Regions from separate parts of the Lysinibacillus sp. FSL M8-0216 genome, predicted to be linked through region 2. Evidence: riboswitches for the same ligand, from Rfam matches in the RefSeq annotation. Region 2 holds a riboswitch; each other region holds the start of a gene.
The links. Region 2 has a riboswitch for cobalamin ahead of metE (5-methyltetrahydropteroyltriglutamate--homocysteine S-methyltransferase). Riboswitches for the same ligand answer to the same signal wherever they lie in the genome.
Positions count from the first base shown of each region.

Region 1: linked by a shared signal. The riboswitch ahead of MKX57_RS14655 ((2Fe-2S) ferredoxin domain-containing protein) and the one ahead of metE (5-methyltetrahydropteroyltriglutamate--homocysteine S-methyltransferase) in region 2 are both predicted to bind cobalamin.
Region 3: linked by a shared signal. The riboswitch ahead of MKX57_RS11100 (hypothetical protein) and the one ahead of metE (5-methyltetrahydropteroyltriglutamate--homocysteine S-methyltransferase) in region 2 are both predicted to bind cobalamin.

Region 1 covers NZ_CP152007.1:2,983,835-2,987,309, reverse strand. Annotated here, with positions in the region: gene MKX57_RS14665 (energy-coupling factor ABC transporter substrate-binding protein) at 1-173, opposite strand, end outside; gene MKX57_RS14660 (energy-coupling factor ABC transporter permease) at 175-921, opposite strand; cobalamin riboswitch at 1,065-1,250, opposite strand; cobalamin riboswitch at 1,512-1,694, shown strand; gene MKX57_RS14655 ((2Fe-2S) ferredoxin domain-containing protein) at 1,838-2,209, shown strand; gene cobJ (precorrin-3B C(17)-methyltransferase) at 2,214-3,475, shown strand, end outside.
Region 2 covers NZ_CP152007.1:2,542,549-2,546,023, reverse strand. Annotated here, with positions in the region: gene MKX57_RS12420 (aminoglycoside phosphotransferase family protein) at 1-778, shown strand, start outside; cobalamin riboswitch at 936-1,115, shown strand; gene metE (5-methyltetrahydropteroyltriglutamate--homocysteine S-methyltransferase) at 1,395-3,475, shown strand, end outside.
Region 3 covers NZ_CP152007.1:2,258,366-2,261,840, reverse strand. Annotated here, with positions in the region: gene MKX57_RS11105 (translation factor GTPase family protein) at 1-710, shown strand, start outside; gene MKX57_RS11100 (hypothetical protein) at 816-1,574, opposite strand; cobalamin riboswitch at 1,807-1,991, opposite strand; gene MKX57_RS11095 (copper amine oxidase N-terminal domain-containing protein) at 2,149-2,973, opposite strand; gene MKX57_RS11090 (hypothetical protein) at 3,128-3,292, opposite strand; gene MKX57_RS11085 (hypothetical protein) at 3,327-3,475, opposite strand, start outside.

The sequences.
Region 1 (3,475 bases), 440 kb from region 2:
CCACTAGGTGGTTCCCACAAACTATCAAACCATGGCTCATATTCTGCATTGATCTCCCCAATGGCTGCTTCTGCTTCACCGTCGGCTCCTCCAAATTCTGCTCCTTTTTGGACGAAAAGAGGGATAATCGCCAATAGTACGACGATTGCTAAAAGTAATAAATTTCGTTTCATATTAGTGCGCCTCCTTTGTAGAGAAAACACGTAAAGATTTTAATTCGCTAATATTATATTTTTTCAAGAAGTTCATGACAATAACTGTTAATATTCCTTCACTCACAGCTAATGGGATTTGTGTTAAGGCAAAAATACTTGCGAACTTTGTAAAGGAAGCCATAAAGCCTCCAACTTCAGATGGGAAGGCTAGTGCTAATTGAATGGAAGTCACCACATATGTACCTAAATCCCCAAGCATGGCCGCAAAGAAAACAGCTAATGAAAACGATAACCCCAATTGTTTTGCCCCTTTAAATACAAAGTAGGCGATAAACGGTCCTACAATAGCCATCGAAAATGCATTAGCCCCTAATGTTGTGATCCCACCATGAGCTAAAAGTAAAGATTGAAATAATAAAACAATTGTCCCGATGACACTCATGGCTAACGGTCCAAATAATACTGTTCCGAGACCTACTCCTGTTGGATGTGAGCAGCTCCCTGTAACTGAAGGGATTTTTAAGGCTGATAGGACAAAGGCAAACGCACCGGACAGCCCCAGAATCATTTTTGTTTCAGGGTTTTCATCAATTGTTTTACGAATAGAGCGCAATCCTAAAATAATAAATGGGATGGAGATTACCCACCAAAAAATAGCCCATTCGATTGGTAAAAAACCTTCCATGATATGCATGGCGAAGGCACGCTTTGGCACCATTAAAAAAGCCAATAGAAAATAACTAAGTTTCCACCAAGACAGCTTCAATTTTTTTCCTCCAAACTGTAAATAGATTTTTAGAATGTAGCGTGCGTAATAAAAAAGCACTTTTCCGTTGTTGGAAAAGTGCATAGCTAAAAAAGCAAATAACATTTTCATCTGCTAAGCCGCACACCTATCCTCGTAGGCTGAAACGATCACTTATGTTCGGCAGGTCTCCTGGCTCTAGTTCAACACTTTATAGGTCTTCCCATCCATTGGACAGTGACATTTTCTATAAAGCTCCCTATTACAGTGGCGGGACCGCGCCGGACTTAAACCGGCTTCCCTTTTAAGCAAAATGACGAGCATTTTACACCGAAAAATAGTAAGTTGTGAGATTTCACGACAAAGTGTATCACGAATTTCCATAATTATGCTATACTTTTTTTATAAAAAATTAAAAATAGAATATCAATGTCGAAAATTCTGATAACTAACGTTTTTTAGGATTAAAGAAGGCAAATTCAAATTTTTAATAGCTTTCACCCCTCCTATGAAATTGATAAATTTGTCATGATTTTTTAAAGAAATATTGAAATTTTAAAATAATAAGATATGATTAAGACAGTTTTCTATTATGTATACGATTAAAAATTTCATATAAAACGTCGATAAGTGCTCGAAGAACTCGAGATAATAGGGAAATTGGTGAAAGTCCAATACAGCCCCCGCTACTGTAATAGCTGATGAAATCGCAATGCCACCTGTGCAAACTAGGGAAGGTGCGACAGTAAAATGAAGCTTAAGTCAGGAAACCTGCTTATCAGATTGTGCATGCAAACTTTTCGGAGGGAGAAGTTGAAGCAAAAGCGAGGATCTGTCTTTCAATCTATTCGTTTTTATTTGGCTTCTACAAACCTTTACTCTTCGGCAGAGTAAAGGTTTTTTCTTTTTTCCAAAAGCAAATGAGGGGAGATATAAGATGACAACGTGGAATTTAGAGGGGATGAAAACACATCTCTTTATTTGCAATGGCAGTAGCTGTATGAACAAGGATGGGGAGGAAATTACCCAAGCTATACGAGATGAAATACAGCGTAACGCACTAGATAAAGAAATACATACGACAAGAACGCGCTGTAATGGACGATGCAAGGATGCTTGTGTTGTGATTGCTTACCCTCAGGGGAATTGGTATCGTGTACCGTCAACGGAGCATGCTAGAACACTTGTACAGGATTTGCATCATGAATCCTTATATAACGATCATGTTTTTACACTTCGAGAAGGGACATTACAGCGAACAGCGCAAACAACAGCCATTAAAGGGATTGAAAAGGTGAAAGAGGGGTAAAAACATGGCGCAAAAAGGGAAAATTTTCGTAGTAGGCTTTGGGCCTGGAGACTTTAAGCATATTACGACACGTGCAGTAGAGGCTTTACAACAAAGTGACATGATCATAGGCTATAAAACCTATGTTGAACTGATTCAAGATTTAGTCAGCGCAAAATCCATTGTCAGTACAGGTATGACAGAGGAAGTGTCACGTGCTCAGGAGGCCGTTCGTCAAGCAGAGGCAGGAAGTATTGTTTCGGTCATTTCGAGTGGAGATGCAGGCGTTTATGGTATGGCGGGATTGGTGTATGAAGTATTAATTGAGCTAGGCTGGACAGAGGCAACTGGTATTGAAGTGGAGATTGTCCCAGGTATTTCAGCTATCAATTCATGTGCTAGTTTACTTGGTGCACCCATTATGCATGATGCTTGTACCATTAGTTTGAGTGACCATCTCACTCCGTGGAATTTAATTGCGAAGCGTGTGGAAGCCGCAGCTATGGCCGATTTTGTTATTGCTTTATACAATCCTAAAAGTGGTCGCCGTACAAGACAAATTGTCGAAGCGCAACGAATTCTTTTAGAATATCGTTCTCCTGACACACCAGTAGGGCTTGTAAAAAGTGCCTATCGAGAACGTCAGGAAGTGACGATGACGACATTGGCAGAAATGCTGGAACATGATATTGGTATGCTGACAACAGTTATTATCGGAAACTCATCTACGTTCTTCTATGATAATAAAATGATTACACCGCGAGGCTACCAACGTAAATATACACTTGGTGAGGAAAAACAGCCATTACGTCCTCATCAACGCTTACGGGAAGAAAATGAGCCATGGGCGATGAATCAAGAGACAGGAACAGCACGAAATGACTTTGCGGCAGACCCTAATGCAGGGAGAATGAATAAACCCAGTATAGCCGTTATGCCAAAGCCGAAAAAAACAGCACTTGAAATGGCTACAGCGGCACTTGCAATGGTAAAGGGAACAAGTGCTATCAAGGTTACTCCAAAGCTTGTACAACAAAAAATAGAATCCATTTTTGAATTAGCAGTGAGCCCTGGCGTGGCTAATAAATTTTTCACACCACAGCAAATGATGACGTTAGCAGAGGTAGTAGGAGAAGAAGGATCAATGGAATATACACCAGATCATCAAATCCATTTAAAAATACCTACAACAACGCCTGAACGTATCACTGAGAAATTACAGGAAGTAGGCTTTTTATTAGCACCAATTGGTGATGTGTTATCGTTGAAGGCTTGTGATTTTTGCTA
Region 2 (3,475 bases):
AATTGTAAACAAATCTTTGGTTTTTAGGTTTCCAAAATATAAAATTGGAATCAATCAATTAAAAAGAGAGACGGAAATTTTAAAATACATTAAAGGTACCATTTCAACTCCTATTCCGAATCCAATTTATCAATCTTTTGAAGAGTTAGAACCAGGTAAGGTCTTCACCGGATATCATCTAATAGATGGTGTTCCTTTGTGGAAGGAAAGTTTAATAGGTGTGAAGCGTGTTGATTTAGTTAAAGGGTTGGCAAAACAACTTGTTTCTTTTCTTGTAGAACTTCATTCTATATCAGGAGAAAAAGCAAGTCGAGATTTGAAACTAAAGGTTCGTAATCCTCATGAAGAGATGTATAACTTGTATAATAAGATTCGAAATAAATTATTTCCTTTTATGAGAAAAGACGCTCAACAGGAAATCTCACAATCTTTTGAAACGTTTTTAAACGGGAAGGCATTCTCCAATTTAGATATAACGCTTATACACGGAGATTTCGGTGCATCTAACATTTTGTGGGATCCAGAAACAAGTATGATTTCTGGGATAATAGACTTTGGTGGTTCGGGTTTAGGAGATCCAGCGTATGACTTTGCTGGAATACTTTCTAGCTATGGTGAGGATTTTTTTGATATGTGTATTAACCTATATCCTAATGGTCAGGAAATTTCTGAACGAGTTAAATTTTATAAAAGTACATTTGCTTTACAAGAAGCATTGCACGGGATTGAAAATGGAGATAGACAGGCTTTTGAAGCTGGAATTAAAGATTATAAATAGTTTTCTTGTACAATTAATGTGGAATCAGTTCAATTAATATAAGGCATTATCACTAAGAGCCCAATTGTTGATAATTAAAAACAGAGTAAATAGATAAAGTTTTATGTAAAAACAATTTCTACTATTCTGAAATATATGGTATAGTATGGGCATAACTGAATATAGTGTAAGAAATGGTGCCAGATGAAAGTCTGGCTTAAAAGGGAAGTCGGTGCAAATCCGACGCTGTCCCGCAACTGTAATTCGGAGCAAATCACAAATGCCACTGGGAAACCGGGAAGGCTGTGAGGCGTGTTGATGAGAAGCCAGGAGACCTGCCAATTTCTAGTACACACCAAATACCTACGTGGAAATAGGTGGTGAATAGTGACCAAAAAGGCACTGTGCGATAACAAGTGATTTTACGAAAATTCTACTTTTTCGTATTGTTTTTGTCTTAATAAATTTACCATGCAGCCATTTTCCGAGAAGGGGAATGGCTTTTTTTTATGCTACTATTCTGTATTCCAGAGCAAAGTCCACTGGTTTTCATATAGAGCCACTGAATCTAGCATGGGATGACACAAATTTGTAAGAGCAAGTAACCATAAACTTATTGATGAAAGGGAGATTAAATATGACTTATACTAGTACACTCATTGGCTATCCATATATCGGAGATGATCGCGAATGGAAGAAGGCGTTAGAAGCATTTTGGCGTCAAGAACGAACGGAAGAGGATTTTCAGGAAACCCTAAAAAGTATTCGGTTATCGCGGATTGAAAAGCAGCTACAATCTGGCATCGATATGGTGACAGTGGGGGATTTCACATTGTACGATAGAATGTTAGATACAGCCTTAATGTTTGGCTTAGTACCCAAGCGCTTTAACTGGCAAGGTGGAAGGGTAGATTTACATACCTACTACAGTGTAGCGAGAGGCAATCATTCAGCAGTAGCTAGTGAAATGACCAAATGGTTTAATACCAACTATCACTACATTGTCCCTGAATATGAAGGGCAACCGCTGCAACTAACTGAAAATAAGGTATTGGCCGACTTTTTAGAGGCAAAAGAAGCGTTCGGTATTATTGCGAAGCCGACACTTATTGGCCCCTATACATTTTATAAGTTAACTAAGGGCTACAATAAATTAACGCAGGTCGAATATTTATTAGCTCTATTACCTCTCTATGCTCAGATTATTCAAGAATTAGTAGATGCAGGTGCCCAGTGGATTCAATTAGAAGAGCCTTCTTTAGTGACGACACTCGACTCAGCAGAACGGAAGCTAGTACAGGAAATCTATGCTCAGTTAGCGACAACCGTTCCAGCAGCAAAACTAATGCTACAAACATATTTTGAAGCATTATGCTCCTATGAAACATTGATTACATTGCCTGTCCAAGGGTTTGGTTTAGATTTCGTACATGGCTATAAAGGGAATATGGAGTCCCTTCGAAAATTTGGTTTCCCTCAGGATAAAGTTTTAGCTATTGGTATTGTTAATGGTCGTGATATATGGCGTTCCAACCTAGCGGAGGCTAACGCCACGATTCAAGCTATTGAAAAGCTTAGCGATGCTAAGGAATTGTGGATTCAACCCTCAAGTAGCCTTCAACATGTGCCAATATCTACTTCACTTGAAAAGAAGCTGGACCCTGTTCTCAAACAAGCACTGGCGTTTGCTGATGAAAAAATCGAAGAGCTTATTGAGCTCACTAAATATAGAAAAAATCAAGACGGAACGCTACGTCATAATTTCTCAGCAAGTATGAAGGCCATTGAAGCACTAAAAAATCATTCAATTCGTCAAAATAAGATTATCCAACAAGCCGCTCAATCCTTATCAACAAAGGATTTTGAGCGACATAATGATTTTAGTCAACGTCAAAAAATACAGCAGCAGGCATTAGGACTACCCCTTTTCCCAACAACGACAATTGGCAGCTTCCCTCAATCTGATGAGGTGAAGAGAAATCGTAATGCTTGGCGAAAGAAACAATTGTCGAATGAAGACTATGAAGCATTTATTGAACTGGAAACAAAGCGCTGGATTCACTTGCAGGAGGATCTTGATATGGATGTACTAGTTCATGGAGAATTTGAACGGACAGACATGGTTGAATATTTCGGTGAGAAATTGACGGGCTTTGCCTTTACTGAAAAAGCATGGGTTGTTTCGTATGGCTCTCGCTGTGTGAAGCCTCCAATTATTTATGGAGATGTTGCATGGTCTTCAGCCATTACCGTGAAAGAGTCTGCGTATGCCCAAAGCTTAACGAAGCGCTTTGTAAAAGGGATGCTGACAGGGCCAGTGACCATTTTAAATTGGTCCTTTGTACGCGATGATATTTCTCGAAAAGATGTGGCTTATCAAATTGCATTAGCACTTCGCAGGGAAGTGGAAGCACTAGAAGCGGCTGGCATCTCCATTATTCAAGTGGATGAACCAGCACTCCGTGAAGGGTTACCTCTTCGTAAAGAAGAATGGGGGGCTTACTTAGACTGGGCGGTCAATGCCTTCAAGCTTGCTACATCAAGTGTTAAGGATGAAACACAAATTCATACACATATGTGTTACTGCGAATTTAACGATTTCATAGAACCCATTAGCGCGCTAGATGCAGATGTGATTTCTATTGAAACATCACGTAGCCATGGAGAGCTAATTTCTTCCCTTCAAGTAAATCCTTATACAAAAGGAATCGGATTAGG
Region 3 (3,475 bases), 280 kb from region 2:
CGACAACCGTTACAGGCTACGGACATTTTGAACCACTTAAGCATTATGCAGAAATTCATTTATTAATGCAGCCAAATGAACGTGGGACTGGCATTACCTTTAGCAATGCCTGCCATGCGGATGATTTATCAGTGGGCAACCAGCGCCTCGTAGAGAAGCATTTGTTTGAACGTGATCATCATGGCTTACTCACAGGCTACGCAGTAGCAGATATTCATTTTACGCTTTTAACGGGACGTGGACATAATGAACATACGTCTGGCGGTGATTTCCGAGAAGCCACTTTCCGAGCACTGCGCCAAGGACTGGAACAAGCACAGAACGTCCTGCTTGAGCCGTATTATCGCTTTAAAATGAAGGCTTCCAATGACTTTATTGGCCGTATGATGACCGACATTCAACAGGCTGCTGGCACCTTCGACGACCCTGTACTCACTGAAACAGAAGTTGTATTAACAGGACGTGCACCAGTAGCGACCTTCATGAGCTATAGCACGATTTTTGCCGCCTATACAAATGGGAAAGGTGCGCTTACCCTCCAATTTGATGGCTATGATTTGTGTCATCATGCAGAAGAAGTAATATCTCAAATAGGCTATGATAAAAATGCCGACCCTGAATACAGTTCTTCTAGCATTTTTTGTTCAAAAGGTAAAGGCTATTCTGTCCCTTGGCAAGAGGCGCAAGCAGCCATGCATTGTCAGAGCTAAGTTCATGTACTAGCATGGCAAATCTGTTGAACTAGTACTTCAGATGAAGGTAGAATATCCCTACAAAAAATAAAGCAAGCCCTCCGCTTCATGGAGGGCTTGCTTTTATATGGCACCAACAGCTTTCTTTGAAGGCTTGTGCACCGGATAGGCAGGTTCAACCACCACATAACCTTGCGTATTCGTGAAGTCGATAACTACTTTTCCAGGCTGACTTTTTAATATTTGTAGTTGATCAATTAATGTTAATAATAGCTCGTGGCCGTTCCCACGTGGATGCCAATTAAAGTGATAATCATTTAATTCCTTAACGGCTTGAAGAAACTGCGTGTATTCCTGCTGTGCAAATGCAATTAGTTTATCCTGATGAGGAATTTGCTCTAAATCGTTCATATACGTTTCATAAAAACGTATGACAATCGAGCATAGTAAATCATTGACACGTGCAGCGCTTAACACTGGATTGGGCTCCTGTGAAAGACGGTCAAGATTAGGCTTTGCTCGTGTTGAATCAATGCGTGTAATTAAGTGGTACTGCTCCCCATTCACCTCATAAACAATAGGGTTGGTTGGCATATACATCATAAAGCTATTCGTCTTCGTTTTCAGTTGATCCGTTAAATTCGCCTGAGCAAAAAGATGGCCTTCTACCTCCCCATTTTGTATCCAAATAATGTCTTTATTATATAAGATTTGCTCAAAAAAACGATCGTTGCGAATCAGTCTCGTTGCTAATAATTGATCAATTAGTGATTCGACCACCATTCTTGTTTTCGCTTTCTTAGCAATTTCTGTCCGTGGCTGCTTACAAATCGTCATATCTACAAAAGGCGTTTCCTGTGTTGTCGTTGCATGAATATTCATCCTATGTGCATCCCCTTTGCGTACATATTTTCAAAACAAAAAGGACTTCCTACTATGTTTGAGGAAATCCTTCGCTTTAATGTGCTTCATCACACAATGCCAAACAAACCCTAAGTAAATGTGAAGGAGTTCTAAAATGAACCCTTTCATGAACTTTGGGCGTATGACGTACTGTGACGAACAGAGCATTCTGTTTTGTCAACATGCCACCTCCTATTCCTCGTAGGTTTATGGTGTGTACTCGTAACTAGGCAGGTATCCTGACTCATGGTCATCGCCACTTTTCCCCTTCCCATCATTTGACAGTGGTTGCTGAAAAGTCGCTCACATTTACAGTTGCGGGACAGTGTCGGATTCACACCGACTTCCCTTTTAAGCAAATTGCACGCAATTTACACCTATTACTACACGCTATTCAGTTGATTTCTAGCCGTTTAAAAGATGTCAGAAATAGTAGAGTAAATATTCCTTACTGACTATCAAACTAAATTGTAATATGTAGTTTACCTACTGTCAAGAAATTGGAAAAGGAAGGCAATTAAAAAAGCCACCTATCAAAAGGCGACCTAATTATTTATTCAACAATCCACTTTGCTTTAGGATAATTAACAATCCCTGTGTTATATTCTATTTCTTTAATTGATATATCTTTGTCAAAGAGATACTGATAATGTCCTTCCGTTGTTTCCCCTTTGTAAATATATCCTTTTGAATTAAAATGATTTATATATCCAATGTCATTTATTTCTTTTTCATATTTAGACTCATTAATTTTAAATCGCAATCCACCAGGATAAATTAACGGCTTTTCAGATTTATTAGTTACAGATAAATAAACATTAAATCCCTTATCAACACCATCTACATATTCCACTTTTTTAAGTGTAACTTCTATTTGATCATCTGAAAAAGTCTCGCCAATTTTTAAAGTTGGAACTTTCTTTTCTTCATTTTCCGTTTTTTTATTATTTGAATCTCCAGTAATTGTTACCGTTTGAGTTTTTTGATTCCATTGGACATTTGCCCCTAATGACTCACTAATAAATCTAAGTGGAACAAGTGTTTTTCCACTCTTAACTTGTGCTGGAACAGATAAATTTATAGCATTATCATTTACTTTAGCATTTTTCGAACCTATTTTCAGCCATACTTTTGTATTACCTTTTGAAGCGTCAATTGTTTGAGTAGATTGATTCCACTGGACATTAGCACCAAGTGATTCAAAAATACCTCTTAAAGGAACTAATGTACTACCGTTTTCTATTACTGCTTGATTACTAAACGATTGTTTCTCACCGTTTATATAAATTGATACTCCTTCTGATGCACTAGCGTTATTCATACCTAATCCAATTAACAAACAAAACAACAATGGAATTATAAATTTTAACTTTTTCAATTAATTCTCTCCCTCATACATTATTAGTACAATTATACCAATTTAATACATTAAAGGGGAGAATTAATTTTATAAGCAAGTAATAATTGATTTATCTAAGAAGTAAACAAAAAGAAGCTATCCATCAAGAATAACCTCTTTTAAAAAAATACTATTATTTAATTAAATCTTTAAATAATCTAGCAGCTCTATCTATATTTAGATCCCCTATTTGAAAAAATGTATATCCATCCTTCTCAATTTTCCTTATCTTTGAATTAGGTGGAGCTAATTTCAAACAGCCTTTCATGAATTCTTCTTCAGTAACTATCTTCCCCATTCACATCATCCCCTTAAACTACATTAAATAAACCTTATAGGTTTTTATTATCTCTTTTCGATTTATAATAATGAAGGAACATATTAACCATTAAATCTTCTAAATTCTTTCTATTTTTCTCTACTTCTTTTAATTCTTCTTCTGTCGTAGCCACATTATAAACAATTTCACTTAGACTTGCTC